3 regions of the Actinosynnema sp. NPDC023794 genome follow, and region 2 is predicted to be linked to each of the others. Evidence: riboswitches for the same ligand, from Rfam matches in the RefSeq annotation. Region 2 holds a riboswitch; each other region holds the start of a gene.
What was found. A riboswitch is a leader RNA that binds a small molecule or an ion and turns the genes downstream of it on or off. The one in region 2 is predicted to bind S-adenosylmethionine.
Positions count from the first base shown of each region.

Region 1: it holds a riboswitch for S-adenosylmethionine, as region 2 does, so the genes downstream of both, AB0H12_RS06950 (aminotransferase class V-fold PLP-dependent enzyme) here and thrC (threonine synthase) in region 2, are expected to answer to the same signal.
Region 3: it holds a riboswitch for S-adenosylmethionine, as region 2 does, so the genes downstream of both, AB0H12_RS08570 (methionine ABC transporter ATP-binding protein) here and thrC (threonine synthase) in region 2, are expected to answer to the same signal.

Region 1 is NZ_JBFAFR010000002.1:493,756-501,620, reverse strand. It holds gene AB0H12_RS06950 (aminotransferase class V-fold PLP-dependent enzyme) at 1-1,048, opposite strand, end outside; SAM riboswitch class IV at 1,089-1,203, opposite strand; gene AB0H12_RS06945 (potassium/proton antiporter) at 1,322-2,803, opposite strand; gene AB0H12_RS06940 (DUF167 domain-containing protein) at 3,149-3,430, opposite strand; gene AB0H12_RS06935 (TetR/AcrR family transcriptional regulator) at 3,423-3,971, opposite strand; gene AB0H12_RS06930 (SRPBCC family protein) at 4,030-4,491, shown strand; gene AB0H12_RS06925 (RNA polymerase sigma factor) at 4,560-5,120, shown strand; gene AB0H12_RS06920 (RNA polymerase sigma factor) at 5,219-5,785, shown strand; gene ileS (isoleucine--tRNA ligase) at 6,252-7,865, opposite strand, start outside.
Region 2 is NZ_JBFAFR010000024.1:70,352-78,216, reverse strand. It holds gene rpsT (30S ribosomal protein S20) at 48-308, shown strand; gene holA (DNA polymerase III subunit delta) at 613-1,596, opposite strand; SAM riboswitch class I at 1,694-1,809, shown strand; gene thrC (threonine synthase) at 1,821-3,083, shown strand; gene AB0H12_RS33580 (hypothetical protein) at 3,252-3,509, opposite strand; gene AB0H12_RS33575 (DNA internalization-related competence protein ComEC/Rec2) at 3,544-6,024, opposite strand; gene AB0H12_RS33570 (ComEA family DNA-binding protein) at 6,936-7,661, opposite strand; gene AB0H12_RS33565 (DegV family protein) at 7,749-7,865, opposite strand, start outside.
Region 3 is NZ_JBFAFR010000003.1:17,377-25,241, reverse strand. It holds gene AB0H12_RS08580 (resuscitation-promoting factor) at 1-129, shown strand, start outside; gene rsmA (16S rRNA (adenine(1518)-N(6)/adenine(1519)-N(6))-dimethyltransferase RsmA) at 140-1,018, shown strand; SAM riboswitch class I at 1,105-1,197, shown strand; gene AB0H12_RS08570 (methionine ABC transporter ATP-binding protein) at 1,400-2,410, shown strand; gene AB0H12_RS08565 (methionine ABC transporter permease) at 2,407-3,090, shown strand; gene AB0H12_RS08560 (MetQ/NlpA family ABC transporter substrate-binding protein) at 3,119-3,925, shown strand; gene AB0H12_RS08555 (4-(cytidine 5'-diphospho)-2-C-methyl-D-erythritol kinase) at 4,206-5,171, shown strand; gene AB0H12_RS08550 (ABC-F family ATP-binding cassette domain-containing protein) at 5,482-7,251, shown strand; gene AB0H12_RS08545 (DivIVA domain-containing protein) at 7,395-7,865, opposite strand, start outside.

The sequences.
Region 1 (7,865 bases), on a different contig from region 2:
CGTCCTGGCCGCCGACGGTGAAGCTCACCACACCCACCCGGTCCTGGCCCGAGCCGAACAGCGTCAGCTCGTGCACACCGGGAACGGTCTCCAGGCCCGCGCGCAGCCGCGCCAGCAGCACGCGCTCGTGCTCGGTGGTCTGCGCCCAGTGCCTGCCCAGCACGTCGCACGCCACGGCGAGCGCGTGCACGCCGACCACGTTCGGCGTGCCCGCCTCGTGCCGCTCGGGCACCGCCGACCAGGCCACGCCCAGCCGGTCGCCGTGGTCGGTGACGTGGGCCGTCGCACCGCCGCCCACCAGGTACGGGTCGGCGGCCTGCAACCAGTCCGACCGGCCGACCAGCACACCCGCGCCGAACGGCGCGTAGACCTTGTGCCCCGACAGCACGGTGTAGTCGACGTCCAGCGCACGCACGTCCACCGGCCGGTGCGGCGCGAGCTGGGCGGCGTCCAGGGCGATCCGGGCGCCGTGCCTGCGGGCCACCCGGGACAGCTCGGCCACCGGCCAGATCTCGCCGGTCACGTTGGACGCGCCCGTCACCACGACCAGCCGCGGGCCGACCGGCGCCTCGCGCAGCGCCCGGTCCAGCTCCAGCACGGCCCGCGCGGGCGAGTCGGGCGTGCGCAGGCGGCGCACGTTCGGGCCGCGCCAGGGCAGCAGCGCGGCGTGGTGCTCGGTGTCGAACAGGATCACGGCGGTGTGCCTGGGCAGGCTCCTGGCCAGCAGGTTCAGCGCGTCGGTGGTGTTGCGGGCGAACACGACGGCGTCGCTGTCGCGGGCGTTGAGGAACCGCCGGACCGACGAGCGGGCCTGCTCGTAGACCTTGGTGCTGACCTGCGAGGCGAAGCCCGCGCCCCGGTGCACGCTGGCGTACCAGGGCAGCACCTCGTCCACGGCGTCGCGGACCTGCTCCAGGCACGGCGCGCTGGCCGCGTGGTCGAGGTTGGCGTACTCGACGCGTTCACCGGTGACCAACGGCACGCGCAGCGACGCGCCGACGACACGGGGCAGCGCGGCGGTGGTGGTGAGGGGAACTGCGATCGTCATGACGCCCTCCGGGGGTCCGGGGACACCCCGCCGGAGAGGGAGCCCGCGCTTGCCGGGCGCCCTGCGCGCCAGGCCAGGTCCTCACCAGGGGCACCCCACCGCGGTAGGAGGGTTGCCGGCCAGCAAGCCTGGGCTTAGCGCTGGCACTCATGACCTCGCCTCGAAGTTAACCCAGCCCGCGCGTCCCCGTCGAGGGGCGTTCACATCCTGGGAGCGCCACGGCGGGGTGTCGCACCTCGGGCGCGTCACGGCCGGACGTCCCATCCGGACACTTCACGGCAGGCCGACGTCGCCCTTCCAGCGCGCGAACCGACCCGCCCGGTCGACGGCGCGGATGCGGTGCTCGGTCGCCGTGCGCATGGCCTCGGTGCACACCACCAGCAGCTGGTCGTGCTCCTGCAAGCGAGTCGTCGGCTGCGGCGTGAAGCCGTTCGCGTCCCGCACCACGAGGCTCACCGACGAGCCCGGCGGCAGCCGCAGCTCGGACAGGTACACGCCGTGCAGCTTGGAGCCGGGCTGGATGCGGACCTGGAGCAGCTCCGCGCCGAGGTCGTCCAGCGCCGACGAGTCGACCTGCACCTCGTGCGCCTCGCCGGACTTGACCAGCCCCAGCCACTTGGCCAGCCACGGCAGGGTCGTGCCCTGCACCACGGTCAGCACCACGACCAGCACGAACACCGCGTCCACGAGCTGCTGCGCCCCACCCACGCCCTGGATCAGCGGGATCAGGGCGAACACGATCGGCACGGCGCCGCGCAACCCGGACCACGAGACGAACACCTGTTCCCGCCACGGCACGCGGAACGGCAGCGCCGCGCACAGCACCGACAGCGGCCGGGCCAGCAGCACCAGCACCGCGCCCGCCACCAGCGCGGGCACCAGCGCGTCGAGCAGCCGGCCGGGCGAGGCGTACAGGCCGAGCAGGACGAACAGCCCGATCTGCGCGATCCAGCCCAGCCCCTCGGCGAACGACAGGGTGTCCGCCCGGTGCGGCAGGCGGGCGTTGCCGAGCACGAGGGCGGCGATGTAGACGGCCAGGAAGCCGGACGCGTGCGCGAGGTCGCCGACGGTGTAGGCGAGCAGGCACACCGCGACCGTGGCCAGCGGGTACAGGCCGGTGGCGGGCAGCGCGGCCCGGCGCAGCCCGGTCCCGCCGACCCAGCCGAGCACGATCCCGATCACCGCGCCCGCGACCAGCTCGTAGGCCATCAGCAGCGGCGCGGTCCACGTGATCGGGTCGGGCGAGGCGAGCAGCACGACGGCGATGTAGACCGGCGCGTCGTTGATGCCGGACTCCAGCTCCAGCGCGCCGATGAGCCGCTTGCCGACGCCCACCCCGCGCAACACGCTGAACACCGCCGCGGCGTCGGTCGACGACAGCACCGCGCCCCACAGCAGTGCCGTGCGCCAGTCCATGTCCAGCAGGAAGTGCAGCGCGAACCCGGTGACCGCGATGCTCACGCCGACGGCGACCGTCGACAGCGCGATGCCGAGTCCGAGCGCGGGCTTCACCGCGCTCCACCGGGTGGTGAGACCGCCCTCGGTGAGGATCAGCACCAGCGCGACCGTGCCGAGCGAGCGGGTCAGGTCGGCGTCCTCGAACTGGATGCCCACCACGGCTTCGCCGAGCAGCACCCCGATGCCGAGGTAGAGCAGGAGGGACGGCAGACCGAGCCGGATCGACACCCTGACCGCGATGACGGAGAGCAGCAGGACCGCGGCGGCTATGCCCAAGTAGCCCGTCACATCGCCCACTCGACCTCCACGCCGCCGCTCCGTCACCCGACAGGGTCATTCTCCCTGGTGATACCGAAATGGACGAATCCGGCACCGCACGCAGCGTCACCAGCCGAGCGTCGCCGGCGCGAACCACGCAGAACCTGCGCGTGTTGACGACGGGGTCCGCCGCCCCGTCACCTCCCCCTCCCTGCTGGAGTCACGGTGCGGCTGCGAACGATCTCCATCGCGCTGGTCACCACCGGCGCGCTCCTCCGCTCCGGCGCCGGCCCGGCCACCGGGCGCAGAGCCGCCGAGCGTGGACGGGCGGTCCGACCGCGCTGGGCCCGACGCCCTCGCGCACGCCCTGCGGACGCCGGCGGCCTAGCCGTCCAGCAGCCGCGCCAGCACCTCGGCGGCAGCGGCCGGGGCGGGGTCGACCCGCACGACCTTGTCCCGGCCGCGCTCGCCGGCGACCACCTCGACGTCCTGCTTGCGCACGCCGAACGCCTTGGCCAGCGCCTTGCGGACGGCCTCGTTCGCCTTGCCCTCCACGGCGGGTGCGGCGACCGCGACGACCAGGGCGCCGTCACCCCACCGGCCGCCGACGGCCTCGCGCTTCGCGCCCGGCTTGACCCTGATCGCGAACCGGAACGCGTCAGCCACGGCACAGCACCAGCGTCAGCGTCTCCTCCAGCAACGCCCGCCGCGCCGTGACCAGGTGCGGGGTGGACGACAGCAGCTGGGCCTGCCCCAGGTAGACCGAGTAGGCGAGCACGGCCCGCCGGCGCGCGACGTCGGCGGCGAAGCCCAGCCCGACGAACAGCTCCTCCATGTAGCCGATGCGGCGCTCCGTGACGCGGCCGAGCACCGGCGCCACCGCCGGGTCGTCCTTGGCCGCGAGCATGGCCAGCTCGACCGCGCTGTGCTCGACGTCCTCCAGCACGGTGGAGAACAGCAGCCGCAGCCTCTCCAACGGCTCCGACACCGACTCCACGAGCTCGATCACGGCCTCGGTGTGCGCGCGTTCCCAGCGTTCGAGGGTGGCCTTGAGCAGGGCTTCCCGGTTGGGGAAGTGCCAGTAGGCGCTGCCCTTGGTCGCGCCCATGCGCGCCGCGAGCGGTTCCACCGCCACGGCCGCGACCCCACCCTCGACCAGCGCTTGCAGGGCCACCCGGGTCCAGTCGTCGCGCGTCCGCCGTGCCATGACTCCGTACGCTACCGTATGGACGGACCATACGGTTCCGTACGGAGGTGGTGTCGTGATGATCGAGAACGTGCACACCCGGTTGTTCCCCGACAGCGCGGGGCTGGTCGACCGGGTCGTCGAGCTGTGGCCGTCCGACCGGTGGCCGCCCCTGGTGCTGGACCGGCCGCTCGGCGTCGGCGCGGACGGCGGGCACGCCTTCGTGCGCTACCGCTGCACCGCCTACGTGCCCGGTCAGCGCGCCGAGTTCACCTTCGACCCGCGCATCGGCCTGATCGGCGCGCACGTCCTGGAAGCGGTCCCGGGCGGGTTGCGGCACACTCTCATCGGTCGGCCGCGCGGCCTGATGCGGCTGGCCTGGCCGCTGGCCGTGCGGTGGTTGCACGACGCCCTCATCGAGGACCTGTTCGACGACGCGGCCCGCGCCGCCGGCCACCCGCCCGTGCGGCCGGCCGAGTGGTCGGCCTGGGTCCGGTTGCTGCGCGTGGTCGGGAAGAGGGCGGCCCGGCAGCCCGCTTGACCGGATTTCCTCCACAACCCCCGGTCTCGTCCGTCTACCCGTTACCGGGACCAGAGGGGGGAGGGTTCGTGACGCCGGAGGATCCCGACGACCACGCGGCCACCTTCAGCGGCTTCTACCACCGGGAACGCACCCGGCTGTTCCGCTTCGCGGCGGTGATGTCGCCGCACCTGGACCACGAGTCCGCGGTGCAGGAGGCGTTCGTCGCCGCGTGGCGGAACTGGCCGGTGATCGCTCCCGGTTCCAGACGTGCTTGGCTGGTGAAGACGATCCGCAACCTGCTGGTGGACCAGGCCCGTCGGCGGGAGCGGCCGGGCGACCTCACCGACGAGGTGGTCGCCCGGCAGCGCGGCACGTACCGGATCCTGGTGCCCAAGCAGCGGGACGCCGAGACGTGGCACGAGCTGGTCAGCACGCTGGCGGCGGTCGCGAACCTGCCTGACCACCTGCGCACCGCGCTGGTCCTGCGGTTCTGGGACTTCGACGACGACGAGATCGCCGACGTGCTGGGCTGTCGGCGCGCGTCCGTGCGGCGGTACGTGTCGCAGGCGCGGGCGTGGGTCAGCGAGCGGGTCGGCAACGAGGAACGACGGGTGCGCGGCTCCCAGCGCGGGAAGGAGACGTCATGACCGACGAGCTGGATCCCCGACTCGACCACCTGCGCGCCGAACTGGTCGAAGCCATCCCGGAGGACCCCGGCACGGATGACCTCGGCGTGGCGGCGATCATGGCGCAGGCGACGAGGCACGAGCGGCAGGCGGCGCTGGTCGAGGCCGCGCGGGCCGGTTCACGGGCGGCGATGGACTCCCTGGTCGCCGAGCTGACCCCGCTGGTGTGGCACGTGGCCAGGGGCAACGGCCTCGACCAGGCCACCGCCGAGGACGTCGTGCAGACCGTGTGGCTGAGCCTGCTGCGCCACCTGGACCGCCTGACCGAGCCGCGGGCCGTGGCCGGCTGGCTGATCGTGGCCACCCGGCGCGAGGCGCACCGTGCCTGGCGCGACCGCAACGGCCGCCCCGCCCTGTCCACCGACTCGGCCGTCGACATGCCGGACGACCGCTGGCTGCCGGAGCCGGAAGCCCTGCGCGACGACCGCGACCGCCGCCTCTGGCACGCGTTCAACGCGATGCCCCGGCGCTGCCAGGAGTTGCTGCGCCTGACCGTCCTGGCGGGCCGGGCCGAGTACCGGGCCGTGGCCGAGGCCCTGTCCATGCCGCGGGGCTCGATCGGCCCGACCAGGGGCCGCTGCCTGAACCAGCTGAAGGCCCGGTTGGAACAGGACGGCGTCCGCTGAGGTGACGATCCCGCGGTGCGCCGCCGGGTTGTTCCCGGACAGCGGAGCACGTCCTCGCCGGAGTGCGCCGCTGATGCCCTTCCTCCCCAGAGGGAGGGCTTCGTGTCATCCCGCCGACCTGGCAAAGCCCTGCCGCACGTGTCAAGGGGGCACTTTCCCCCAACGGGAACATTGGGCTGGAACCGCCCCCTCGACGCGAGTGGTAGCCCGGAGGGAGGTCGGTGGGATGACACGAAACCCGACCCACAACGGACCGCGGCCCAACCGCCGAACCCCGTCATCCCGCTGATCTGCCCGTCCGGCGAGGACATGCTTTTCAAGCTTCTACGCCGACCGCCGCCCCAGACGTGAACAGGCGTCGTGCCCCGACCGAGGCGAGCGCCGAACGCCCGGGCCTGAACACTGAGACTCAAGCATTCAGACCCGGACGTTCAGAGCGACCCCCGTCGGACCCCGTCGGACCCCGTCAGACCTTGACCACCGCGACCCGGACCTTCTGCCCCTCGCCGACCACACCGTCCGAGCCCTCGGCGACCTCGCCGTACTCGATCGTCTCGGCCAACGTCTCCTCCTTCACGAACGCCTCGAACCGGCGCACCGCGTCCTGCACCGCCGGCGGCAGCTGCACGGTCAGCGCGATCCGGTCCGACACGTCCAGCCCGGCGTCCTTGCGCGCCTGCTGCACCACGCGCACCAGGTCGCGGGCCACGCCCTCGGCCGCCAGGTCCTCCGTCACCGCGGTGTCCAGCACGACCAGCCCGCCGCTGTTCGGCAGCGCCGCCGTCGCGCCCTGGTCGGTGGCGACCAGCCGCTGCTCGTACTCCTCCGGGAACAGCTCGATCCCGGCGGCCACGACGCGACCGTCCACCTCCTGCCAGTCGCCCGCCTTCACGGCCTTGATGACCTTCTGCACGTCCCTCCCGAGCCGGGGACCGGCGGCACGCGCGTTGACCGCCAGCTGGAAGTGGCCGTGCGCGTCCACGTCCGTGGTGAGCTCGACCTCCTTGACGTTCACCTCGTCCCGCAGGATTTCGGTGAACGCCTCCAGCTGCGCCACCTCGCCGGAAGCGATCACGAGCTTCGCCAACGGCAACCGCACCCGCAGCTTGTTCGACTTCCGCAGCGACAACGCCGTGGACGCCACCTGCCGCACCTGGTCCATCGCGGCCACCAGCGCGTCGTCCGCGGGCAGGTCCGCCACCGACGGGTAGTCGGCCAGGTGCACCGACCGGCCACCGGTCAGCCCGCGCCAGACCGACTCGGTGGTCAGCGGCAGCAGCGGCGCGGCCACCCGGCACACCACCTCCAGCACGGTGTGCAGCGTGTCGATCGCGTCCTGGTCGCCGGACCAGAACCGGTCGCGCGAACGCCGCACGTACCAGTTGGTCAGCACCTCCAGGAACTCGCGGATCGACGCGCACGCGCCCGAGATGTCGTAGGCGTCCAGCTGCGCGGTCACCCCGGCCACCAGGTCGTGCGCCTTCGCCAGCGCGTACCGGTCCAGCACGTGCTCCGACGACGTCCGCCAGTGCCCCTCGACCCCCTCCGCGTTGGCGTACAGGGCCAGGAAGTACCAGGAGTTCCACAGCGGCAGCACGGCCTGCCGCACCGCGTCGCGGATGCCGCGCTCGGTCACCACCAGGTCGCCGCCGCGCAGGATCGGCGAGGCCATCAGGAACCAGCGCATGGCGTCCGAGCCGTCGCGGTCGAAGACCTCGTTGACCTCGGGGTAGTTCTTGCGCGACTTGGACATCTTCTGCCCGTCGTCGCCCAGCACGATCCCGTGCGCCACGCAGTTGCGGAACGCGGGCCGGTCGAACAGCGCCGTGGCCAGCACGTGCATGGTGTAGAACCAGCCGCGCGTCTGGTTGTTGTACTCCACGATGAAGTCGCCGGGGTAGTGGTCCTCGAACCACTGGGCGTTCTCGAACGGGTAGTGCACCTGGGCGAACGACATCGAGCCGGACTCGAACCAGCAGTCCAGCACCTCGGGCACGCGCCGCATCACCGACTGCCCGGTCGGGTCGTCCGGGTTCGGCCGGGTCAGGTCGTCGATCGTGGGCCGGTGCAGGTCGGTCGG
Region 2 (7,865 bases):
TGACAAGCGCGGTGCGACTCCGAGACCGAGGAAAAGGTGGCTTTCGCGTGGCGAACATCAAGTCCCAGATGAAGCGGATCAAGACGAACGAGAAGGCGCGCCTGCGCAACAAGGCCGTCAAGTCGTCCCTCAAGACCGCGATCCGCAAGTTCCGTGAGGCCGCCGAGGCCGGTGACAAGGAGAAGGCTGTCGCGCTGGCGCAGGACGCGTCGCGCAAGCTCGACAAGGCCGTCTCCAAGGGCGTGATCCACGCCAACCAGGCCGCCAACAAGAAGTCGGCGCTGGCGCGGCGCGCCAACCAGATCTGATCTGGTCTTCACGCTGAAGCGCCGCCCACCCCCGCGCGGGGGTGGGCGGCGCTTTTCGTTTGCGCTCTCTCGAACGGCAGGCAACGGCAGCCGGCGACCCAGTAGCCACCAACCCGGCGACCTGGCAGCCGTCGACCTCACAGACACGGGCCTCGCAGCGTCCGCGGCAGCCGCTCACCAGCCGGCACCCCAGCGGCCGGCACCCCAGCGGCCGGCACCCCAGCGGCCGGCAGCCGGCGGCCAACGCCCGCCACCCAGTGCCCGGGCAGTCACGCGGTCACCACCCGCACGACCGGCTCCGCGCTCAGCGGCGGCCGTGGGCGGCGACGATCTTCAGCACCGCGCGCTCCAGGGCGTAGCCCGAGTCGGCGGCGACGCCCTTGACGTCGGCGTTCAGGTCCGCGACCACCGTCATCGCCGACGCGAGCCCTCGGTCCTCCCAGCCACGCGACTGGCCCTGGGCCTTCTTCACCTTCCACGGCGGCATGCCGAGCTCGCCCGCCAGCTTGAACGGGTCGCCCCGGCCCACCGCGGACACCCGCGCGATCGTGCGCACGGCGTCGGCCAGCGCGTCGGCGACCAGCACGTGCGGCACGCCGAGCTGGATCGCCCACCGCAACGCCTCCAGCGCACCAGCCCGGTCACCCATCACGGCCTTCTCCGCGACCGCGAACCCCGTCACCTCGGCCCGGCCGCGGTGGTAGCGGCGGACCGCCTCGGCGTCCACCTTGCCGCCGGTGTCGGCGACGAGCTGCGAGGCCGCCGCCGCCAACTCGCGCAGGTCCGACCCCACCGCCTCGATCAGCGCCGCCACGGCCTCCGGATCGGCCTTGCCGCCGCCCGCCGCGCGGATCTCGTTGCGCACGAACGCTTCCCGGTCCGCCGCCTTGGTGATCTTGGGGCACTCGGTCACCCGGGCACCTGCCTTGCGCAGCGCCGCGGGCAGGTCCTTGGCCGCCTTGCTGCGCCCGCCGCCGCTGTGGACGACCACCACCGTCACCCCGTCCGCCGGGGCCTTGGCGTAGCCGATGACCGCGTCAGCGATCTCCTTGCCGGACTCCTGCGCGGCCTCCAGCGCGACCACCCGCCCTTCGGCGAACAGCGACGGGCTCACCAGTTCCGCCAGTTCAGGCGGGGTGAGATCGGTCACGCGGACGCGGGTCAGGTCGGCCTGCGGATCGGCTTTCCGCGCCGCCGCCAACGCACCGCGCACCGCGCGCTCGACCAGCAACTCCTCCTCGCCGAGGATCAGGTGCACGGCGTCGGGCATGTCAGCGGGCGCACTCACGGGCGCGATCCTCCCACGGGTGGCAGACGTCCGGATGGTGGACGTCTCTGGCTGAGGGTCGGGATCGTGACGTAAGTTGAAGTCCACAACTGAATACCGCTCATCCAGAGGGGCAGAGGGATCGGCCCGAAGAAGCCCCGGCAACCCGTCGCACAGCGTCCGCTGGCGACCACGGTGCCAATTCCGACCCGCGGTGCGCGGGAAAGATGAGGAGATACCTCGCGATGACTGCTGTCAGTGTGCCCTCGGCCACCACCTCCTTCGACCTCGGTCCTGCCCGTGCGCTGTCGTGTCGTGAATGCGGCCACGAGACGCCGCTCGCCGCCGAATACGCCTGTCTCGAGTGTTTCGGGCCGCTGGAAGTGGCCTACGACTTCGGTCGGATCCGTCGCGAGGACATCGAGGCGGGCCCCCGGTCGATCTGGCGCTACCGCGGCCTGCTCCCCGTGCCGACCACCGTCGAGTCGCACCCCAACACCAACCCCGGCGGCACCCGCCTGGTCGAGGCCGACCGCCTCGCCAAGGCCCTCGGCGTGCGCAAGGTGTGGGTGAAGGACGACACCGGCAACCCGACCCACTCGTTCAAGGACCGCGTGGTCGGCGTCGCCCTCGCCGCCGCCCGCGAACTGGGCTTCAAGGTCCTGGCCTGCCCGTCCACCGGCAACCTGGCCAACGCCGTCGCCGCCGCCGCGGCCCGCGCGGGCTGGGAGTCGGTGGTCCTGGTCCCCTCCACGCTGGAGCAGGCGAAGATCCTCATGACCGCCGTCTACGGCGGCAACCTGATCACGGTCGACGGCAACTACGACGACGTGAACCGGCTGGCTCAGGAACTGGCCGCCGAGCACGAGGACTGGGCGTTCGTCAACGTCAACGTCCGCCCCTACTACGCCGAGGGCTCCAAGACGCTCGGGTACGAGGTCGCCGAACAGCTCGGCTGGCGGCTGCCCGACCAGATCGTGGTGCCCATCGCGTCCGGCTCGCAGTTGACCAAGGTCGACAAGGCCTTCCGCGAGCTGGGCGACCTCGACCTGGTCGAGCAGACCCCGTACCGCGTGTTCGGCGCGCAGGCCACCGGCTGCTCCCCCGTCTCGGCCGCCTTCAAGGCGGGCCACGACGTGGTCACCCCGGTTCGCCCGGACACCATCGCCAGGTCGCTGGCGATCGGCGCACCCGCCGACGGCCCCTACGTGCTGGACGCCGTCCGCCGCACCAACGGCGCGATCGAGGACGTCACCGACGAAGAGGTCGTCGAGGGCATCCGCCTCCTGGCCCGGACCGAAGGCATCTTCGCCGAGACCGCCGGCGGCGTCACCGTCGCCACCGCGAAGAAGCTCATCGAGACCGGCCGGCTGGACCCGGACGCCGAGACCGTGCTCCTGATCACCGGCGACGGCCTCAAGACCCTGGACGCCCTCGGCGACCGCGTCGGCCCCCGCGCCAACGTCCCGCCGTCGGCCGAGGCCGTGCTGAAGGCTCTCCAGGACTGACCGGTTCCGCCCGTGCTCGCCCGGGGTCGGACCGTGGTTCCGGCCCCAGGCGGCACGGCGGCGGTCGGTACGGCCCTGGGTGGCACACCGGCGACCCGTGCGGCGGAGGTCGGCTCAGTGCCGGCCAACTCCTTCGCCCTGCCGGCGCTCTCCCGTCGGCTGTCGTGGTCATAGGGCGATCCTGGAGGAGCGGAGCCACCCGGTCCGGGGGAAGGCGGTCAGCTCGGGCAGGACGTGCGGGCCGACCGGTTCGGTGACCACGCGCCAGGCGGTGAGCATCTGTGGCCAGGGTCGTTCCGCCTTCTCCTGGTTGTAGCGCTCGGCGTGCCACTCCTCCGGCGGTATGGCGAGGTCGGCGTCGAACAGGCCGTCGGCGATCAGCCGGTAGGCGGTGTCCGGCGAGGGGACCTGCGCCAGGCGGATCACGCCGGTGGCCGTAGCCCTGGCGACGATTCCGCGCTCACCACTGGGCAGTTCCTCGCACACGTAGTACGTGAACGCCGGCCGGAGCTCGTCGGTCGGCCAGGGTTGCGCGGTGTAGCCGGGCTGCCACAGCGCCCACGCCACGGCCCGGTTGTCGCCCTGCGGCGACCAGCCGGAGTGCAATCGGATCCAGACGTCGTTCCTCATCGTTCTCCCCTTGTCCGTTGTCGGGTTGGCCGCCGCTCCTGCGGGCGACCCGCGGCCCGTCCGGGCCGGCCAGGACGGCGGTGTCGCCGTCCCGGTCCGTGCGAAGCACCAGCGCGCCTCGGCTCGTCAACGCGTCGACCAGCACCCCGCTGGGGTGGCCGTACCGGTTGTCCGCGCCCACGCTCACCAACGCGATCCGCGGCCGGACCGCCGCGAGGAACGCCGGTGACGAGTACCGCGAGCCGTGGTGCGGCACCTTGAGCACGTCGGCCCGCAGGTCCACGTGCCCGCCGAGCAGGTCCGCCTGCCCGGCCAGTTCGATGTCTCCGGTCAGCAACACCCGCCCGGCCGCGGTGGAGGCCCGCAGCACCAGCGACGCGTCGTTGACCGCCGTGTTCGTGTCCGTCCCGCTCGCGGGGTCCGCGCGCGGGCCGAGCACGTCGAGCTCCAGACCCGGCCAGCTCAGCCGCTGCCCGGCGCCCAACTCCACCACGCGGACCCCGGCCGTCCGCGCCCGTTCCCCCACCTCCTCCCACGCCCACTCCGGCTCTCGCGACGGCCCCACCGCCACCGCGCCCACACCCAGCTCAGCCAGCACCGCCGCCAACCCGCCGACGTGGTCGGCGTGCAGGTGGCTGAGCACCACCAGCGGTATGCGCCGCACCCCGAGCCGCCGCAGGCACGACAGCACCGGCACCGGGTCCGGCCCCGTGTCGACCAGCACCGCCCGGTCGCGCTCGGCGGTGGCGAGGACCACCGCGTCGCCCTGGCCCACGTCACAGGCCACGACCGACCAGCCGGGCACCGGCCACCCCGGCGAGACGACGTTCAGCGGCACGACCACCACCACCGCGCCGACGACGGCCGCCACGACCACCGTCCGCACCCGGCGCAGCCTGGTGATCGCGTAGCCGAGAACCAGCACCCCGGCCAGCAGCAGCCCGCCGATCCAGCCGCTGGGCCACCCGACCGCCGCGCCGGGCACGGCCGCCGCGTGCCTGCCGACCATGATCAGCCAGCCCACCGCCGGACCTGCCACCTCGACCACCAGCCGGGCCGTCGGCTCGTGCACCTGCGCCAGCACGGCGGCCAGCACACCGAGCACGGTGGCCGGGGCCACGACCGGCGCGGCCAGGAGGTTCGCGACCACCGCGACCAGGCTCACCTGGCCGGACAGCCCGGCGACCAGCGGCGCGGTGGCCAGGTTCGCCGCCACCGGCACCGCCAACGCCTCGGCGAAGCCCACCGGGACGCCGCGCTCCTTCATCGCGGCGGCCCACCTCGGCGCGAGCAGCACCAGCGCCGCCGTCGCCACCACCGACAGACCGAACCCCGGCTCAGTGGCCAACTCCGGGTCGTAGAACACCAGGACCACCACCGCGGCTGCGAGCGCCGGCAACGCCGACCGCTCCCGACCCAGGACCAGCGCGAGCAACGCCACCGCACCCATCACGGCGGCCCGCAACACGCTCGGCTCCGGCCCTGCCAGCACCACGAAGCCGACCAGCGCCGCCATCGCGCCCACCGCGCAACCACGCGGACCGACCCGCATCAGCCTCAGCAGCAACAGGACCGCGCCGCAGAGGATCGCCAAGTTCGCACCGCTGACCGCGAGGACGTGGGCGAGACCCGCCGTGCGGAACTCCTCCACCACCCTGGGTGGGAGGCCGGAGGTGTCGCCGACGACGAGCGCGGGCAGCAACCCGGCGGGTTCGGGGTCGAGCGCGGTGCTCGCGTTCCGCAGTCCGGCACGCAGGTCTTCGGCGACCCGCTGCCACACCGGCGCTTCGGTCACGTCCTGCGGAGGCCCGCGAACCCGCAGCACCGCGACCGTCAGCTCGCCTTCGCGAGGAGGGGCGAGAGCGCCACGCGCGGTGACCCGTTGGCCGGGCAGGAGGTCCCGCCACCGCGCCGCCGGCGCCAGCACGGCGATCCGACCGCCTCCGTCGAGCGATCCGCGCACCAGCACCAGGTCGACCCCGCTCGCCCGCGAGCCGAAACCACTGGTGCGCAAGCCGTGCGGCCGGTTGTCCAGTTCGAAGTGGACAGTGGTAGGCGTGCCCCGCTCCGCCGCGACGCGCAACGGGTGGTGGGCCGCCCCGTGCACCTGGGCACCGATCCAGCACGCCGCCACCGGACCCGCGACGGCCACCGCCACCGCTGCCGGTCGCCACCGGCGCAAGGCCAAGCCGCCGACCACGGCAGCGACCAGACCGATCACGAGCGCGGCCCACCACGCCCACAGCAGCCCGGCCAAGGCCGTCGCCCACACCGTCAACGCGGCGGGGACCAGATACGCACGAGGACTCACGACCTCACCCCGGATGAAGAGCACGAAGAACCACGGAGAACGGAGGAGAACGACGGCGGTGAGGCCGATCGCCCACGCCGCCTACTACGCCCACTTCGCCAAGTGCAGCCCGATGAGCGCCGTAGCCCGGACCGCTTGTGCCGCTAGGACCAGGTGCGCACAGGACCTCCGCTCACACCCGGATACTCACGGCTGAGCCACCGGGGTGGCCGCGGCAGGCCCACCGCGAGTGCCGCCCGCCTCCAGAGCGGCCCGGCGGAGGTGGTCGCCACACCGCCTCCCCCGCGAAGCCGACTGCACGCGGCAGCCCATGAGCCCGAGAGCGTTCGGGAGCGGCGGCGGTCCGACGAACACTGCCCACACCGTCCGGACCACGTGCGTGCGGCGACGCCCGTGCCCCTCGAACCGTGGGTCCGGCCGGCGAGGCCGGCGGCGGAGGGGCCAGGTCCGCCTCTGGCCCAGAACCACACCACCGGGGACCACGGCGGCCGAGCCGCACGGGGAGGTCAGCGGCAGCCTGAGGGCTGTGGCCTGCGATGGCCGCCGGCAGCCGATGCGCACGGGTTCATGGGACCGCGTTCGGCTGAGGGCCGGCCGCCGAGAGTCGTAGTAGGTGCGGCCCGTCCCGGCAGGAGCATGTCGTTGGCGGGTTGTCTGCGGTGCGGCGAGGGCTGGGTTCGCGGGTCACGAGGCCACCCACCGGAACCTCGACAGGGTGGTCAGGCGGGAACCGGTGGTGCGGAGGGCGCGACGGACGCGGTTCAGGAGTTGCCGGTGGTGGCCGGAGTGGTTGCGGCGCGGTGGACGGGGTGATGGGTGGTGGGCATGGGGGCAGGACCGGGTGGGACGCATGGTGACCTCCGAGTGGTGTCGGGATGGCGGCGGAGTGACGGCGGGGCGGTGCCGAGCGGTCAGAGGCGGACGAGGTCGCGGAGTTTGGCCAGCTTCGCGTCGCCGATGCCCTCGATCTCACCCAGTTGGTCCATGGACGTGAACGGGCCGCGTTTCTGCCTCCGGTCGACGATTCGCTGCGCTGTCACCGGGCCCACGCCCGGCAGGGTGTCCAGTTGGTCCTTGGTCGCGGTGTTCAGGTTCAGCGGCTCGGTGGTCGTGTCGGCCGGTTGCGGGATGGCGATGCCCACGGCTATCTGCTCGCCGTCGGTGACCTTGCGGGCGAGGTTCAGCGGGGTCAGGTCGGCGCCCGGGTTGGCGCCGCCCGCCGCTTGCAGCGCGTCGGCCACCCTGGCGCCGTTCGGGACGGTCACCAGGCCGGGAGCGGGCACCAGGCCCACCACGTTGACGACCAGTTGTTCCTCGGCGCGGGTGACGACGGCGGCCTCCGCCACCGGGAGGTCCGGTGGGCTCTCCGGCACCGGGCGCTCCCACCACAGGGCCAGGGCGACGACCAGCGCCACGCCGGCCATCACGCCCGCGAGCAGGATCCTGCGGCGGTGCGGGACGGCCGGCTCGGGCAGCCAGCGTCGCAAGAGGCGGCGCAGAGGGGTGGGCGGGCCGGCGCGGCCGTCGGACGAGACGAAGACCAAGGTCTCGGCGTCCGACGCGCGGTGTCTGCCCCGCTCCTGGGAGATGAGGGCCTTCAGGCGGGCGGTCGTGGTTTCCGGGTTCCTGTCGAACATGGGCTCGACGTTAGGCCGGATGGACCAGGGGGTGGGGTGCTGGTTTTCGATCTGTGGACAACTGGCTGAATGATGGATAAGGAGGAGCTAGGACACCCCTCCGGGCAGCACCACCACGCCCAGCACACCGGGGCCCGTGTGCGCGCCGATCACGGCTCCGACCTCGGAGATCAGGCATCCGGTCGAGCCGGGCACGCGTTCGTC
Region 3 (7,865 bases), on a different contig from region 2:
AGCCAGTTCGCCGCGTACCCCCACCAGGCGACCCGCGAGCAGCAGATCGCCATCGCCACCAAGCTCCGCGACGCGCGCGGCGGCTACTCGGCGTGGCCCCACTGCCAGCAGAAGCTCGGCTTGCCGTAAGAATGCGCGGGTGACTGAGGATTCGACGACGGCCGGGTCGGGGAGCCAGCTCCTCGGTCCGGCCGACGTCCGTCGGCTGGCCGCCGAGCTGGACATCCGCCCCACGAAGAAGCTGGGGCAGAACTTCGTGCACGACCCGAACACGGTGCGGCGCATCGTGTCGGCGGCCGACCTGCGCCCCGACGACGTGGTGCTCGAAGTGGGGCCCGGCCTCGGCTCGCTGACGTTGGCGTTGCTGCCCTCCTGCCGCGCGCTGGTGGCCGTGGAGATCGACGGGGTCCTGGCGGACCGCCTGCCCGTCACGGTGGCCGAGCGGGCGCCTCAGCTGGCCGACCGGCTGTCCGTCGTGCACGCGGACGCGATGCGCGTCACCCCGGACCAGCTCCCGGTCGAGCCGACCGCCCTGGTGGCGAACCTGCCGTACAACGTGGCCGTGCCCGTGGTGCTGCACCTGCTGGCCGTGCTGCCGTCGTTGCGCACGGGCCTGGTGATGGTGCAGTCGGAGGTGGCCGACCGGATGGCCGCCGGTCCCGGCAGCAAGGTCTACGGCGTGCCCAGCGTGAAGCTCGCCTGGTACGCCGACGCCCGGCGGGCCGGTCCCGTGCCGCGCTCGGTGTTCTGGCCCGTGCCGAACGTGGACTCGGCGCTGGTCGCGTTCGACCGGCACGAGCAGCTGTCCACTGTGGACCCGAAACGGCTGTTCGCCTTGGTGGACGCGGCCTTCGCGCAACGTCGCAAGATGCTCCGGGGCGCGCTGTCGGGCTGGGCGGGCTCAGCGGCCGAGGCGCAGCGGCTGCTCGTCGCGGCGGGCGTCGACCCCTCCGTGCGCGGCGAACAACTGGCCGTCGGCGACTTCATCCGGATAGCCGAGGCCGCGTCCGCTCGGTAGTCGTTGATCTTTCGGCCGAAAGTGTGATTTGCCGGACGATCCTGCTTCAGGCTTGCGTCAGCCGGGCCTGGTCAGGTCTACTCGTGGTGCCATCCCGAGCGGCCGAGAGACCTGGCTCCACGACGCCGCAGCAACCACCCCTCCACGGGGGCAGGTGCTTCCGCCAGGAACGATGGAGGAATCACGTGCCCAGGATGCGAATGCTCACCCGCCGGCGGGTAGTCGACCACGGCCGCCGCACGTCGTCCGCCTGTCGCAGCCGCTGAGCAGCCGCAGGCGCCTCGAACCCCCGCGTCCTTCATCCAGGACACCTTTCTGAGCTGAGCCGTCGGTCACGCGCGCCATGAGCGTGCGCTGCCGCATGCCGTCGTGGAGCGAAACGTGATCACTGTCGAGAACCTCACCAAGACCTTCCCCGGGAGTACCGGGCAGGTTCGCGCGCTGAACGGCGTGAACCTGGACGTCGCCGCGGGCACCGTGCTCGGCGTCGTCGGCCCCAGCGGGGCGGGCAAGTCCACCCTGGCCCGGTGCGTCGCGCTCCTGGAGCGGCCCGACAGCGGCGCGATCCGCGTCGACGGCACCGACCTCGTCTCCCTCGACGGCACCGCGCTGCGCGCCGCCCGCCGGCAGATCGGCGTGGTGCCGCAAGGGGATTCCCTGCTGCGCCAGCGCACCGCCGCGGGCAACGTCGCGCTGCCCCTGGAGGCCGCGGGCGTGGCCGGGCCGCAGCGCCGCACCCGCGTCGCCGAACTGCTCGACCTCGTCGGCCTGACCGACAAGGCGGGCTCGTACCCCGACCAGCTCTCCGGCGGCCAGCGCCAGCGGATCGCGGTCGCGCGGGCGCTCGCCGCGTCGCCGTCCGTGCTGCTGGCCGACGAGCCGACGTCCGCGCTCGACCCCGAGACGACCGGCTCCGTGCTCGCCGTGCTCGACCGGGCGCGCGCCGAGCTCGGTGTGACGGTGCTCGTGGTCACGCACGACATGGGCGTCGTCCGGAAGATCTGCGACGACGTCGCGGTGCTGGAGGACGGCCGCGTGGTGGAGCACGGCAAGGTGCTCGACCTGGTGTCGGACGCCGCGAGCCGCACGGCCGCGTCGCTGCTGCCGGGCGTGGACCAGAACCCGGCGCTGGAGGGCTCGTTCGACCGGGTCGCGGACGTCGTGCTGATCGGCTTCGCCGCCGTGGGCGCGCTGCTGCCCGAGGCCACCAGCCGGTTCGGCGTGGAGCTGAACCTGCTCGGCGGCGGCCTGACCAGGCTCGGCGAGACCCCGGTGGCGCGGTTCCGGGTCGGCCTCAAGGGCGAGCGCGCCGACTCGGCGCTGGAGTGGATCTCGGAAGCGGGCGGCGCGGTGCGACGGACCCTGTCGGGTCCGCAGGGAGTAGCTGCGTGAGGTCTGCGACACCCTGGTCCATCGTGTTCGACGACCTGCTGGTCGCCACCGGCGAGACGTTGTACATGGTGGTCGTCTCCACCCTGATCGCTGTTCTGCTCGGCGCGCCCGTCGGCATCTGGCTTCAGCTCACCGCACCCGGTGGGCTGAAGCCCCGGCCGGTGCTGCACAAGGTGCTCGGGTTCGTCGTCGACCTCGGCCGTTCCATGCCGTTCCTGGTCCTGCTGGTGGTGCTCACCTCGCTGACCAGGCTGCTCCTGGGCAGCACCATCGGGCCGACGGCGGCCATCGTGCCGCTCGCCGTGGGCGCGATCCCGTTCGTCGGCAGGCTGGTCCAGAACGTGCTGGCCGAGGTGCACGTGTCGGTGGTCGAGGCCGCCGTCACCACCGGGTCGTCCACGCTGCGGATCGTGCGCAGCGTGCTGCTCCGCGAGTCGTTGCCCGCGCTGGTCAACGCCATCGGCGTGACCGCGATCGCGCTGCTGGGCTACTCGGCGATGGCCGGCGTGGTCGGCGGCGGCGGGCTCGGCGACCTCGCCGTGCGCATGGGTTACCAGCGGTTCAACGACCGCTACCTGTGGAGCACGGTCGTCGTGCTGGCGGTCATCGCCACCGCGATCCAGTTCACCACCAACCGCGTGGCCCGCGGCGTCGACCGCCGCCGCACCGCGTCCGTCTGATCGTTCTCATCCTCACCTAAGGAATGACATGCGTATTCGTGCTGCCCTGCTGGCCGTGCTGCTGACCGCAGTGGGCTGCGGTAGTGGCGACACCGGCGCCGCGTCGGACCCGAACGCGCCGCTGAAGGTCGGCGTGAGCCCGGTGCCGCACGCCCAGGTGCTGCGGTACGTGGCGGACAACCTGGCCGCGGCGAAGGGCCTGAAGATCGAGGTCGTGGAGTTCACCGACTACGTGCAGCCGAACACGGCCCTGGTGGACGGGTCGCTGGACGCGAACTACTTCCAGACCGTGCCGTACCTGGACACGTTCAAGGCGGAGAGCGGCGCGTCGCTGGAGTGGATCGGGCCGGTCCACCTCGAGCCGCTCGGCGTGTACTCGAAGAAGCACAAGTCGCTGGCCGACCTGCCGTCCGGCGCTCGGGTGGCCGTGGCGAACGACGCGACGAACGAGGCACGCGGCCTGAAGCTGCTGCAGGACAACGGGCTGATCAAGATCACGCCGGGCGCGGAGAAGACGGCGACCATCCGGGACATCGCGGAGAACCCGCGCGGGCTGGAGTTCGTCGAGCTGGAGGCCGCGCAGCTGCCGCGTTCGCTGGACGACACCGACGCGTCCGTGGTGAACGGCAACTACGCCATCGACGCCGGCCTGAAGCCCGCCTCCGACGCGTTGGCGCTGGAGAAGGCCGAGGGCAACCCGAACGCGAACGGCCTGGTCACCCGGACCGACCTGAAGGACGACCCGCGCGTGAAGGACCTGCTGGCCCTGCTCCAGTCGCAGCAGGTCAAGGACTACATCAAGGAAACCTTCTCGGGCTCCGTCCTCTCCGTCTGACCCGAGAGCCCTACCCCCACACCGCGAGAGTCCTACGTTCAGAACGCGCGTGTCCTACGTCCAGGTCGTGCGTGTCCTACGTCCAGGACACCTGAATTCAACGCTCAGGTGTGAGGGCGCGGCAGCCGAAGGGATCAAGAGCGTCCTCGCCGGACGGGCAGGTCAGCGGGGTGACCCTTCGGGGTGGGCAAGCGAGTGCGCGAGCGGGGGTTGAGTGCTTCGCCGCAGGTCAGAGGTCGGTAGGAGCGGGCAACCCGGAAACGCCCGTACGCTTCATGGCGTGCTCGCTGTCGTCCCACCCCCGGTCACCGTCCGCGTCCCGGCCAAAGTCAACCTGCACCTGGCCGTGGGCGACTCCCGCGAGGACGGGTACCACGACCTGGTGACGATCTTCCAGGCCTTGTCGCTGACCGACGAGGTGACCGTCGCCATCGCCGAGGAGCCCGGCGTCGAGGTGCACGGCGAAGGCGCCGACTCGGTGCCCACCGGCGCGTCCAACCTGGCGTGGCGGGCGGTGCGGGTGCTGGCCCAGCACGTCGGCCGCGACCCCGACGACCCGAAGGTCCGCGTGGTCATCCGCAAGTCCATCCCGGTCGCCGGCGGCATGGCGGGCGGCAGCGCGGACGCGGCGGCGACGCTCGTCGGGCTGGCCTCGCTGTGGCGGCTGGAGATCAGCCGGGACGAGCTGGCCGGCCTCGCGGGCAAGATCGGCGCGGACGTCCCGTTCGCCATCTACGGCGGCACGGCCCTCGGCACGGACCGCGGCGACCGGATCGTGCCCGTGCTGTCCCGCCACACGTTCCACTGGGTGCTGGCGTTCGACCGGCGCGGCCTGTCCACGCCCGAGGTGTTCGACGAGCTGGACCGGCTGCGCGCCGACGGCGACCCGCCCCGCGTCGGCGAGGCGGAAGCGGTGCTCGAAGGCCTGTCCTCCGGTGACCCGCGCCAGCTCGCGCTCCTCCTCGGCAACGACCTGCAGGCCGCCGCCGTGTCGCTGCGCCCCAACCTGCGCCGCACGCTGCGCGCGGGCGTGAACGCGGGCGCGTTGGCCGGCATGGTGTCCGGATCGGGCCCGACCTGCGCGTTCCTCTGCACGGACGGCGACTCGGCGGTGCGGGTGGCGGCCGAGCTGGCCGGCGCGGGCGTCTGCCGGACGGTGCGCGTGGCGCAAGGGCCGGTGCACGGCGCGCGCGTCATCGGCACTGAGGAAGCACCCCGGCCGATCCCGCCCGAAGTGCACGCGTGACCTACTCGCCGCCTTGTTCGCCGACACCGTGACCTCGGTGTCGCGGTCGGCCACCTGACCAGCGGCGACGGGCTGCGCGGCGGTGGTCGGGTTGCGATCCACCACCAGCACGCGCCCCTGGCCGGTCGCGTCCTCCCCGCGCAGCCGGTGCAGAAGGGCGAACACGCCGACGACCCCTCTGAGCTGTGACATCGGACTCCCTGACTCGGTTGTGGCCGGTACGCCGAGCCGGGTCGGGCCGCCGTTGCGGGCGCGATAGCTAGGCTGGCGTACTGCGTTGTCACCCCGTTCTCGATGAAGGTGCTGGTACATGGCCAACTTGGTCAACTTGGAGTCCGTCTCCAAGTCGTTCGGCGTGCGTCCGCTGCTCGACGGCGTGTCCCTCGGCGTCGGCGAAGGCGACCGCATCGGGGTCGTCGGCCTCAACGGCGGCGGCAAGACGACGCTGCTGGAGGTGCTGGCCGGGCTCGCCCCGCCGGACGAGGGGCGGGTCAGCCAGAACCGCGGGCTGCGGATGGCCGTGGTCACGCAGCGCACCGAGCTGGCCGAGGGGTCGACGGTGCGCAACGCCGTGATCGACCCGCTCGGGTTCGACTCCGAGCACGAGTGGGCCTCCGACGCGCGGGTGCGGTCGATCCTGGACGGCCTCGGCATCACCGGGTTCGGGCTGGACTCGCCGGTCGGCACGATGTCCGGTGGCGAGCGGCGGCGGGTGGCGCTGGCGGCGGCCCTCGTGCAGGACCTCGACCTGGTCGTGCTGGACGAGCCGACCAACCACCTCGACGTCGAGGGCGTGCGGTGGCTGGCGGAGCACCTGCTGGCCCGTCGCACGGCACTCGTCGTGGTGACGCACGACCGGTGGTTCCTGGACACGGTGTGCAGCCGCACGTGGGAGGTCGTCAACGGGAAGGTCGAGCAGTACGAGGGCGGCTACGCGGACTGGATCTTCGCCCGCGCCGAGCGCGCCCGCCTGGCCGACACCATCGAGGAGAAGCGCCGCAACCTGGCCCGCAAGGAGCTGGCGTGGCTGCGCCGCGGCGCGCCCGCCCGCACGTCCAAGCCCCGCTACCGCATCGACGCCGCCGAGGCGTTGATCTCCGACGTGCCGCCGCCGCGCGACTCGGTGGAGCTGCTCGCGTTCGCCAAGCGGCGGCTCGGGCGCACCGTGCTGGAGCTGGAGGACGCGACGCTGACCGTGCCCGACCGGGTGCTGGTGCGCGACCTGACGTGGCGGATCGGACCGGGCGACCGGGTCGGGATCGTCGGCGTGAACGGGTCGGGCAAGACGACGCTGCTGCGGGCGTTGGCCGGTGAGCGGGAGCTGGAGAGCGGCAAGCGCGTCCAGGGGCAGACGGTGAAGCTCGCGCACCTCAGCCAGGAGCTGCACGACCTGGACGGGTCGATGCGGGTGCTGGAGGCCGTGGAGGAGATCGCGCGGCGGGTCGTGCTGGGCAAGCAGGAGATGTCGGCGTCGCAGCTGGCCGAGCGGTTCGGGTTCTCGTCGCAGAAGCAGTGGACGCCGGTGGGCGACCTGTCCGGCGGTGAGCGGCGGCGGTTGCAGCTGTGCCGGCTGCTGATGGCCGAGCCGAACGTGCTGCTGCTGGACGAGCCGACCAACGACCTGGACATCGACACGTTGCAGCAGCTCGAGGACCTGCTCGACTCGTGGCCGGGCACGCTCGTGGTGATCTCGCACGACCGCTACCTGGTGGAACGGGTGTGCGACAAGGTGGTGGCGCTGTTCGGCGACGGCGGGCTGACCGACTTGCCGGGCGGGATCGAGGAGTACCTGCGGCGGCGGGACAAGCAGAAGGAAGCCGCCGCCGTGCCGAGCGCGAAGCCCGCGTCCGCGCCGTCGTCGGCGGCGGACCAGCGCGCGGCGCGCAAGGAGCTGTCCCGCCTGGAACGCCGGTTGGAGACGTTGCAGAAGAAGGAAGCCCAGCTGCACGCCGCGCTGGCCGAAGCCGCCACCGACCCGGAACGCCTGCTGGCCCTGGACGCCGAGCTGAAGGCCGTCCTGGCCGAGGCCGAGGACGTCGAGGCCCAGTGGCTGGCCGCCGCCGAATCCGCCGAATCCTGACCCACCCGCGTGTCGAACGCTCAGGACCCGCGTGTCGAACCTCCAGGGCCTCCGAATTCAACGCTCAGGACGAACGTGAATGACGAACTCGGGGGTCCTGAGCGTTCGACACGCGGGACCTGGAGGTTCGACACGCGCGGGGGTCAGCGGCCGCGGCGGCGCAGTTCGGCCGCCAGCAACGGCATCAGCTCGTCCACGAACGCGCAGTCGTAGCCCTGCCCCGCGATCAACGCCGTGGCGAACTTCGTCGCCGCCACCTCCGCCGACGACGCGCCGAGCATGCCGTCGAGCGCGATGCCGACCTCCTCCAGCACCCGGTCCACCTGGGACGTCCGGTACCCGCGCTGCGCCGGCCCCGCCACCGGGATCTTGATCGACCGCAGCTGCTTCCACGACGTGATCGGCGGGATCGCGCTCGGCCGCGGCGGTCCGTCGCCCAGCTGCTTCTCCACCCGCGCCAGGAACGCGTCCACCTCGGTCTCGTCGTACCCGCGCCGGCCGAACATGGGCCGGCTGAAGCGGACCTCGCGGACTTCGCGCGCGGTCAGGTCGTCCTGCCCGAGCAGGGTGTTCTCGATCCGGTCGAGGAACTTGTCGACCTGCGACTCCTGGTA